Regions from separate parts of the Janthinobacterium sp. GMG1 genome, predicted to be linked through region 2. Evidence: predicted binding sites of a transcription regulator. Region 2 holds the regulator's gene; each other region holds the start of a gene.
What was found. The regulator HrcA, encoded in region 2, represses chaperone genes, less so after heat shock. The targets are predictions, from matches to a motif close to TTAGCACTCNNNNNNNNNGAGTGCTAA.

Region 1 (3,278 bases), 730 kb from region 2:
CGCTTCCTTCTCGTTCTCGGCAATATAGGCGCCCGCTTCCGAAGCGGCTTGCTCCAGGCCAGCTTGCACCAGTTCGGGAATTTTTTCCAGCAACGCTTCCACCCGCTCCTGCGCCTCGCGCATGCGTTGCACATACTGCGCGTTATCTGCGGCCAGCGCGGCATTGTCCTTGCGCAGTTGCGCGTTCTCACGGCGCAGCGCATGGGTCATTTCGGCCAGCAGGCCTATTTTGTCGGATAATTCGTTGAATTCGGAAATCATGCCGCCACTATAGGGCGGACGCTCCATGGGCGTCAATCGAATCACGCCGCTGTCACACATATTTACATCAATGCAGGGCAGTTGGCGGACAATACACGCTTTTTCCGGCGCTTTTCGCCAAGTGCACGCATCCGCCAGCGCCGCGATGGCCGCGTTTTACTCGTCGACGTAATCGGGTTCGATATCGAGGCCGCCATAGCGGTTTTCGCAAGAGCGGCGCGTCAGCGTCTGTTCTCCGCCCTTGCCGTCAAGCACCATCGTCAAGTCGCGGCAAGTACGGCTGTAGCTGCCAGGTTTGGCGTCCGTACGCGAGGGCGTCAGTCGCACTGCCAGCGGCACCGCATTGCCCAGTCCCTTGTTGCTCCACTGGCGGCTCTTGCCATCCTCTTCATCTTTCAAGGTGCGCACGGCGGCCTTCAGCAACGATGCTTGTTCTTTTGCATTCAGCTTGGCGATGGTGACGTCGGACAGGAACGGCGGATACACGACGGGCGCCGGGTCCTTGCCCTGCACATCCCATTTCCCGCTGTTCTGCGAACAGGTGCGGCGGCTCAGGTCCTGCGACTTGCCGCCCGCCGTGACGACGAATTTCAGGTCGCGGCAGACATGCGCCTTCAGGCTGTGCTCCGTCATGCCCGAGTTGCTAAAGTTATACGTGACTTTGACCATCACGCCGCGGTCGCCGCCGTTGTCCCACACATGGGCTTCCTGGTCGTCGTCGTCCTTGTTCAAGTCGTTGAACAAATCGCCCAGCAGCATCTCCTTTTCCTGCGGCGTCAGGGTCGCCACGGTGATTTCGTCGGCGATGGTGGGCGTTTGCGCAGCGGCATTACCCAGACAGGCGAGGCCGATGACGGTGGCGCCCAGCAGGCGCAGGGCGGGACGGGAAGTCGGGAATGGCATGGTGTGCTTTCTGATGCAAGTGGTGATCTGAGGCGATATTGATATGCAATTGCAATCATCTTATCAAATTTCATAGTCAAACTCTGTTTCCTGTGCGTACAGGAACGCCCCCTCTCCGGACGGCATGCTAGAGTCGCGCCTGTTGCTGACGCCCGGGAACGAGGCTTGCGCCAGCGCAAACCCTGCGTAAATGCAGGCTGCGCAGAACGTCTATGCTTATCTTCCCGGAGAATAAGCCCTTGAATAAGCCCCCTACCGTCCCTATAATTAGCACTCGTTAGTAGAGAGTGCTAACAAACTCTTTCGTAGCAATCCTCAGGACTGATGGTGCTTGCCAGACCACTGCAGGGAACGCTACGCGGCGGGCGACGCCGCGATGCACCACTGCCGGATACAGGCAAGGACAGGATGACATGGGGTTTGCTTGACCGTTGCGGGCTGCTTTCAACGGCGGTCACTGAAAGCAGGCCTGGCGCTGTGCCAGGCATGTATTCATTTAGCAACACCTATCCATTGAACTTTAAGGAGTTTTGTATGAATCTGCGCCCATTGAACGATCGCGTCATCGTCAAACGCCTCGACCAGGAAACCAAAACTGCGTCCGGCCTCATCATTCCTGATGCAGCTGCTGAAAAACCGGATCAAGGCGAAGTCCTTGCCGTAGGCAATGGCAAGATTCTCGACGACGGCAAAGTCCGTCCTCTGGATGTCAAAGTGGGCGACCGCGTCCTGTTCGGCAAGTACGCCGGCCAAACCGTCAAAGTTGACGGCGATGAGCTGCTGGTCATGCGCGAAGAAGACATCATGGCGATCGTCGTCAAGTAATTGTTTCCACGTTGTAGACAGATACATCCCGAAACTCAGGAGAATTGAACATGGCAGCTAAAGAAGTAGTATTCGGCGACGCAGCGCGCGCCAAGATGGTCGAAGGCGTCAATATCCTCGCCAACGCAGTCAAAGTCACCTTGGGCCCGAAAGGCCGCAACGTGGTTCTGGAGCGCTCGTTCGGCGCCCCTACCGTCACCAAGGATGGTGTATCGGTAGCGAAAGAAGTTGAACTCAAAGACAAGCTCATGAACATGGGCGCGCAAATGGTCAAGGAAGTTGCTTCCCGCACCAGCGACAACGCCGGCGACGGCACCACCACCGCGACCGTGCTGGCACAAGCCATCGTGCGCGAAGGCATGAAGTTCGTTGCCGCCGGCATGAACCCGATGGACCTGAAGCGCGGTATCGACAAAGCTGTTGCAGCGACCGTCGAAGAACTGGCGAAAATCGCCCGTCCTTGCACCACGACCAAGGAAATCGCCCAGGTTGGCGCGATCTCGGCGAACTCGGACTACTCGATCGGCGAGCGTATCGCTGAAGCGATGGAAAAAGTCGGCAAAGAAGGCGTGATCACCGTTGAAGACGGCAAGTCGCTGAACGACGAGCTGGACATTGTTGAAGGCATGCAGTTCGACCGCGGCTACCTGTCGCCATACTTCATCAACAACCCAGAGAAACAAGTTGCCGTACTGGACAGCCCATTCGTCCTGCTGTGCGACAAGAAAATCTCGAACATCCGTGACCTGCTGCCGGTACTGGAACAAGTCGCAAAAGCTGGCCGTCCACTGCTGATCATCGCAGAAGACATCGAAGGCGAAGCACTGGCAACCCTGGTTGTGAACAACATCCGCGGCATCCTGAAAACTTGCGCAGTGAAAGCCCCTGGCTTCGGCGACCGCCGCAAAGCCATGCTGGAAGACATCGCTGTCCTGACCGGCGGCCAAGTGATCGCTGAAGAAGTCGGCCTGACCCTGGAAAAAGTGACCCTGGCCGAACTGGGCCAAGCGAAACGCATCGAAGTGGGCAAGGAAAACACCATCGTTATCGATGGCGCCGGCGAAGCTGCCTCGATCGAAGCACGCGTAAAACAAGTGCGTGTACAGATCGAAGAAGCGACCTCGGACTACGACCGTGAAAAACTGCAAGAGCGCGTAGCCAAACTGGCTGGCGGCGTTGCCGTGATCAAGGTTGGCGCAGCCACCGAAGTCGAAATGAAAGAGAAAAAAGCCCGCGTTGAAGATGCACTGCACGCTACCCGCGCTGCCGTGGAAGAAGGCATCGTGCCA
Region 2 (3,278 bases):
CATCGGCTGGTACCGGCACGGCGCTTGGCGCCACGGGCGATGGCACGGCGGCGGCAGGCACGTCGGCCTTGGCGACCTTGGCGAATGGCGACGGGCCGGCGATGCGGTCGATGTATTCTTTCTCCGTCGGCAAGTTGCCGCCTTCGAAACGTTCAACCTTGCCATCCTTGCCGAAATACACAACCACGCGGCTGGTGGTGGTTTCGCCACTGCCCCGGGCCAGGCGGAATGGATAATCCCAGCGGTCGGCATGGAAGATGTCGGTCAGCAACGAGGTGCCGAGGACGAAACGCACCTGGTCGCGCGTCATGCCCACTTTCAACTGGGCCAGCATCTCTTCGGAGACAAAGTTGCCTTGCTGAATGTCAGGACGATACGGCGAGAAAAACCACATGAATTTTTGCAGCGGCGTGACGGTCGTCGTCTGCGCGCCCCGCTCGGGCACGACTTCCTTGCCTTCTTTCAACGTGATGGCCGGCTTTTCACCCAGGATGCCGCGGCTGGCACAGCCAGACAGCGTCAACGCGACACAGACCATGCCTGCCACGACTGGTGCTCGAAATGAAATACGGTGCCAGAGAGATGGCAATACAGCCGGTGTTACGCGCATAAATGACCTCAATTTGATGAACAAAACGCCAGGAGTGGCCGGCCTGCCAAAAAAATGCATATTTTGGCACTCCCCGCTAAAACGCTATATGATAAAGCACCTGACCCACATACGAGCAACAAACATGAGTAACAATCCTAGTGATCTCAAGGCAAGCGGCCTGAAAGCCACCCTGCCACGGCTGAAGATACTCGATATCTTCCAGAGTAGCCCGGTACGCCACCTGACCGCGGAAGACGTCTACAAGATTCTGCTGGCCGACAATATGGATGTCGGTTTAGCAACTGTCTACCGCGTTCTGACGCAATTCGAACAGGCCGGCTTGCTCAATCGCAACCATTTTGAAACCGGCAAGGCAATTTTCGAGCTCAACGAAGGCTCCCACCACGACCACCTGGTGTGTCTCGACTGTGGCCGGGTCGAAGAATTCTTCGACGAAGACATCGAAATCCGCCAGCAAAAAGTGGCCGAAGAGCGCGGCTTCAAGATCGCCGAACACGCTTTGGCCATCTACGGCAACTGCATCAAGGTAGCCTGCCCGCACAAAACAGCCTGACGTCTGCCGGCCGTTCCCGCAAGGGGCCGGCCGGCGCTGTACGGCTAACGATCAGTGATGGCTGAGCGCACTGGACAGTAATTTGGCCGTAATATCGACGATCGGGATGACGCGCTCGTAAGCCATGCGCGTCGGTCCGATCACTCCCAACGTTCCCACGATCTTGCCGTTGACTTCATACGGCGCCGTCACCACGCTCATCTCATCCATCGGCACCAGGTTCGATTCGCCGCCGATAAAAATCTGCACACCCGTCGCCTTGCTCGATACGTCGAGCAGCTGCATCAAGCCCGTCTTTTGCTCGAACATGTCGAACATCTGACGCAGCGAATGCATATTCGATGACAGATCGCTCACGCTGAGCAAGTTACGCTCGCCGGAAATCACCATGTCGTCGCTATGGTCGGCCATCGCTTCACTGCCCGCCTCCACGGCCGCCTGCATCAGGCTGCCCATGTCGTCGCGCAACTGGCGCAATTCGCCCTGCAGGCGCACGCGCACGGCATCGAAGGACAGGCCGCCATAATTCTGGTTGATGTAATTGGCCGATTGCACCAGTTGCGCCGGCGTATAGTCGGCTTCCGTCAGCAATAAACGGTTCTGCACGTCGCCGCCCGGAGCGACGATGACGAGCAGGATGCGCTTTTCGGACAGGCGCAGGAATTCGATTTGCTGGAATACGGATTCGCGGCGCGGACTGAGCACGACGCCGGCAAACTGCGACAGCGACGACAGCATCTGCGCCGCGTTGGCGATGGTTTTTTGCGGTTGCGGCGTCTGCAGGCGCATGCGCGATTCCACCATATGCTCGTCCAGGTGCCGGACCGTCAGCAAGGTGTCGACAAAGATGCGGTAGCCCCGCGGCGTGGGGATGCGTCCGGCCGAGGTGTGCGGACTGGACACATAACCGAGCTCTTCCAGGTCGGCCATGATATTGCGGATCGTGGCCGGCGACAGGTCGAGGCCGGAAATTTTCGACAAGGCGCGCGAACCGACCGGCAGGCCGTCGGCGATATATCGCTCGACCAGGGCTTTCAGCAGTGTTTGGGCACGTGTATCGAGTTGCATGGTGTTTTATTTAGGCAAGTATTTCTTAGCAAGTATTTTTTAGGCAAGCGGCAACGAAAGCGGCCGAACGTGCAGCAACAGCGCCTATTATGCACGTTCGCCCGGCCCGCGGCGATCAATCTTCCAATTGCTGCTGCAGCCATCGCAGCAACTCGTCAAAGTTGGCGCAGATGGCGTCGGGCTGCACGCCGGCGGCCAGATGGGCATCGCTGCCCTTGCGGTTCATCCACACGGCACGCATGCCCGCCCCCTGCGCTCCCGTCACGTCGAAATACAGATCGTCGCCGACATACACGGCTTCATGGGGCGCCACGTCCAGCGCGGCGCAAGCGGCCAGGAAGATGCTGGCGTCGGGCTTGGCCACGCCAAAGTCGCTGGCGGCGATCGATACCTTGAAATGCTGCGCCAGGCCGATAATGTCAAGGTCCGCATTGCCGTTCGAGATTGAGCCGACCAGCATGCGCTGGCGCATCCAGACCAGGCCAGGCAAGACATCGTCATACGGCTGGACGCGGTTGCGCGCGGCCATGAATTGCAGGATAGCCCCGTCGACCAGGGCGGGATCCTCGCCGGCCGCCTCGAAGGCGGCCAGCAGGCCCGCGCGGCGCAACTCGATCAGGTTGCCATGGAAATGCGGTTGTTCATTGAGCATGGCCAGACGGTGCTGGCGCAGCAGCTCGATGGAAAACTGCTGCGCCACCTTGGGTGCATGCGTGGCCAGCCAGTCGTGCAGCAGGGTTTCGGCGGCGGCAATCACGGGCGCGATGGGCCACAAGGTATCGTCGAGGTCGAAGAGGATGGCCTTGGGCGGCACGGCGGGTTTTACAGGAGCAAGGGACATGGGACTCACAATGGGATGCTGCGTCACAGTGCGCAGGGTATAGCTATTGTCGCACCGATCGCCGCCGCCGGCATGGCTGCGCCCCCGTGAAATGGGGCCGGGCCAGCGCTTCCCGGCGAAAAATTGTTACAGGGTGATACAAGGCAAGATCATCCAGCTTGCCAGATAGACTAAAATAGGCGCCATTCCAATGCGGCGCCAGC
Region 3 (3,278 bases), on a different contig from region 2:
AGCCAGCATGGCCAGGCAAGCGATGAGCAGGGGCAGCAGCACGGTACGGTAAGAGCGGTTCAGAGTAGACATGGTTTTCCTTTCAGGTGGAGCGTCCCCGGCGTGCTTGTTCACGCGGAGGATAAAAATGATAGTAACAAAATGATATTTTTCCGGCGCACTATTGGCGTGCTGCCGATGAATTGATGCGCCGGCCACGCGGCGCGCCGATTACTGCGTAGAATGGCTGTTTTGAAAATCAGGAAACAACCATGAAAAAAACTGCCCTGGCGAAAAGCGATGCCAAGAAACTGATGGGAAAGATGAATGTTCCCGGCGCCGGTGCATTCGGTAAGGAAGCGGTGGTCGTCGACCGCCGCGAGCAGCGCAAGCGCGATCAGGCCCTGGGCCTGGTGCCATTCGCCGTCAAATTGAACAGCGATCTGGTCTTGCAATTGCAGACCCTGGCCAAGGAACGCGACGCGGATCTGAATGAATTGGTCGCCGAGCTGATCACCAAGGGCTTGGCTGCAGCGTAAGGGCTGACAATGTTTATCTGTTGATAAATATCAGTGGTAAAACTAAAAGGCGCCTTGCGGCGCCTTTTGCATTGCGGCATTGCTTTCGATTACACCCAGGCGGCCAGCGCGCCCTTCATTTTTTTCAGCGCCGCCACTTCGATCTGGCGGATGCGCTCGGCCGATACGCCGAACTCTTCTGCCAGCGCGTGCAGGGTGGCGCCGGAACCGTCGTCGTTGGCCAGCCAGCGCGCTTCGATGATGCGGCGCGAACGGGCGTCGAGCTTGCTCAAAGCCGTTTCCAGGCCTTCCGATTGCAAACGCGTCACTTGTTCCGCTTCCAGCACCTTGGTCGGTTCGCTTTGCTCCGACGACAGGTAGGCAATCGGCGAAAACTTGTCATCTTCATCGTCGGTCGGCGATTCGAGCGCAATGTCGCGGCCGCTCAAACGCGTTTCCATCTCGATCACTTCTTCGCGTTTCACGTCGAGCAGCTTGGCCAGCGCATCGATCTGCTTTGGCGTCATCGCATCGAGGCCCGTCTTGTGGCTGCGCAGATTGAAGAACAGCTTGCGCTGTGCTTTCGTCGTCGCGACCTTGACCAGGCGCCAGTTTTTCAGGATGTACTCATGCATCTCGGCTTTCACCCAGTGCATGGCGTACGACACCAGGCGCACGCCCTGGTCCGGATCGAAACGTTTCACGGCTTTCATCAAGCCGATATTGCCTTCCTGAATCAGGTCGGCGTGCGGCAAGCCATAGCCCAGGTAACCGCGGGCAATCGAGACCACCAGGCGCAGGTGCGACAGCACCAGTTCTTGCGCGGCGGCCAAGTCATTTTTTTCGCGCAGGCGTGTCGCCAGCGAAATTTCTTCGTCGTGGGTCAACATGGGCAGGCGGTTCACGGCCGAAATATAGGCGTCGATATTACCCAGATTGCCAGTGAACCCGAGGCCCAGCGCATTACTTTTGGTCGGAACCAATGCGGACGTTGCGGACATCATAGTCATGTTTTCTCCCTCGTAGTCTTGCTTTGTTCCAGTTGGCCACGTCACGCGACGTGGTCCGTTTGTCTGTTCGGTTTTGCGTATTCGGTCTTGCACTTTGCAGATCGCGACACCATCTTCATCTGGCGTCCTTGGCGGTTCTGCTGTTGGTATGTGCCTATATTAGCACTCTCTGCTTGAGAGTGCCAATCAGCACATTTAATCGTCCTGATAGCCTAAATACTATGGCGAATGAATGCTTGATATCTATGTCTGTACATCGCGCGATAGCGCTTCACGACAACAGGGCTAGTCTACGGCCTCTGGCTGAAGCGAGCCTTAAGAATACTTGCTTAATATCAAGATGATAGCAGTGCGGGGGGGCGCATGGCGGCGCCGGAGCGCCGCCATGGAAAGGAAGGTCAGTTCAGGCGCGCCAGGTGGCGCTGCACGCAGAGGAAGGCGCCAATCAGGCCAAGGCCGGCGCTGACGGCCAGCAAGCCGGCCATCGGTAGCGGCGCCAGCGGCACCAGCTGGAATTCGGATGCGTACAGGCGGGCAAACTCGGCAATCGCCGTATTCAGCGGTTGCATGGCCAGCGCCACGGCGCCCAGGGCCAGCGCGCCAGCGCACAGGCCCAGCAGGGCGCCCGTGTAATAGAAGGGGCGGTGGATGAAGGTGTCCGTGGCGCCGATCAATTTCGAGATGCTGATTTCATCGCGCTGCTGCATCACTTGCAGGCGGATGGTATTGAAGACAACAGCGATCACGGCCACGCCCAGGGTAATGGCCAGCAACAGCAGCACCAGGCGCAGCACGCCCAGCAGGGCCGCCAGGCGCTTGACCCAGGCCGAATCGACTTGCGCCGATTCCACGCCTGGCAAGTGGCGCAACTGTTCCGCCACGGCATCGACATCCTGCGCTTCGCTGGCGCTGCTGAAGGCGTCAAGTTTCAGCACATAGCTGTCGGGCAAGGGATTGTCGCCCAGGGTGCTCAGTACATCTGCCAGGCCATTTTTATTTTTCAGGGTGTCGAGCGCCTGTTCGCGCGCGATGAAGACGATCTTCGCCTTTTGCTCGCCGACGATCTTGCGCATGGCACCGGCCAGGGCCACGGCTTGCTCGCGCGGCGTGTCGATCTTCAGGAAGACGCTGATTTCCGGGTCGACGGACATCTGTTCCGACATGGGGCGGACATTGTCGAGCATGGTCAAGCCGGCGAATGGCAGCGACAGGGCGATGGCGACGACGACGACGTTCAAGAGAAAGCCGCCCGGCGACTTGCGCAAGTGAATCAGCGCCGAACCGAGGGCGAAGCGGTGTTGACGGAACCAGCCTCTCATGCCTGTTCTCCTTCGCCGTGATCCAGGCCAGGCGCGAAATCGGGATCGGGCGGGGCGAAGACGGGCGCCTGCGTGGCCTTGTCGATGGCCACCAGCTGGCCGTTTTTCAGGTGGATCACGCGGGCGGCTGCGTCGAGCATCTGTTCGTCATGGCTGGAAATGAGGCAGGTCACGCCGACGGAGTGGAATGCTTTCAGGGCGTCGAGCACCTTGTTGGCGCTGGCGCGGTCCAGGTTGGCCGTCGGTTCGTCGGCCAGGATGATTTGCGGCCGGTTGACGATGGCGCGCGCGATCGATACGCGCTGCTGCTCGCCGCCCGACAGCGACAGGGGGCGCGCCATGGCGCGGTCCAGCAGTCCCACCTTGTCGAGCGCGGCGCGCGCGCGCTGTTCCGCGGCAACTTTATGCGCGCCGACGACGAGCAGCGGCAGCATGACGTTGGCCAGGATGGA

Region 1: groES (co-chaperone GroES) is a predicted target of HrcA. The motif match lies at 1,432-1,458, and genes of this name have one in related genera.
Region 3: rpoH (RNA polymerase sigma factor RpoH) is a predicted target of HrcA. The motif match lies at 1,667-1,693, and genes of this name have one in related genera.

Annotation. Positions count from the first base shown of each region.
Region 1 covers NZ_JAXQNT010000001.1:860,336-863,613, reverse strand. Annotated here, with positions in the region: gene SJI03_RS03905 (DUF904 domain-containing protein) at 1-261, opposite strand, end outside; gene SJI03_RS03900 (hypothetical protein) at 418-1,164, opposite strand; gene groES (co-chaperone GroES) at 1,699-1,989, shown strand; gene groL (chaperonin GroEL) at 2,040-3,278, shown strand, end outside.
Region 2 covers NZ_JAXQNT010000001.1:126,691-129,968, reverse strand. Annotated here, with positions in the region: gene SJI03_RS00570 (outer membrane protein assembly factor BamE) at 1-538, opposite strand, end outside; gene fur (ferric iron uptake transcriptional regulator) at 735-1,166, shown strand; gene hrcA (heat-inducible transcriptional repressor HrcA) at 1,218-2,234, opposite strand; gene SJI03_RS00555 (HAD family hydrolase) at 2,350-3,075, opposite strand.
Region 3 covers NZ_JAXQNT010000002.1:63,937-67,214, reverse strand. Annotated here, with positions in the region: gene SJI03_RS05220 (hypothetical protein) at 1-72, opposite strand, end outside; gene SJI03_RS05215 (hypothetical protein) at 252-518, shown strand; gene rpoH (RNA polymerase sigma factor RpoH) at 608-1,501, opposite strand; gene ftsX (permease-like cell division protein FtsX) at 1,906-2,826, opposite strand; gene SJI03_RS05200 (cell division ATP-binding protein FtsE) at 2,823-3,278, opposite strand, start outside.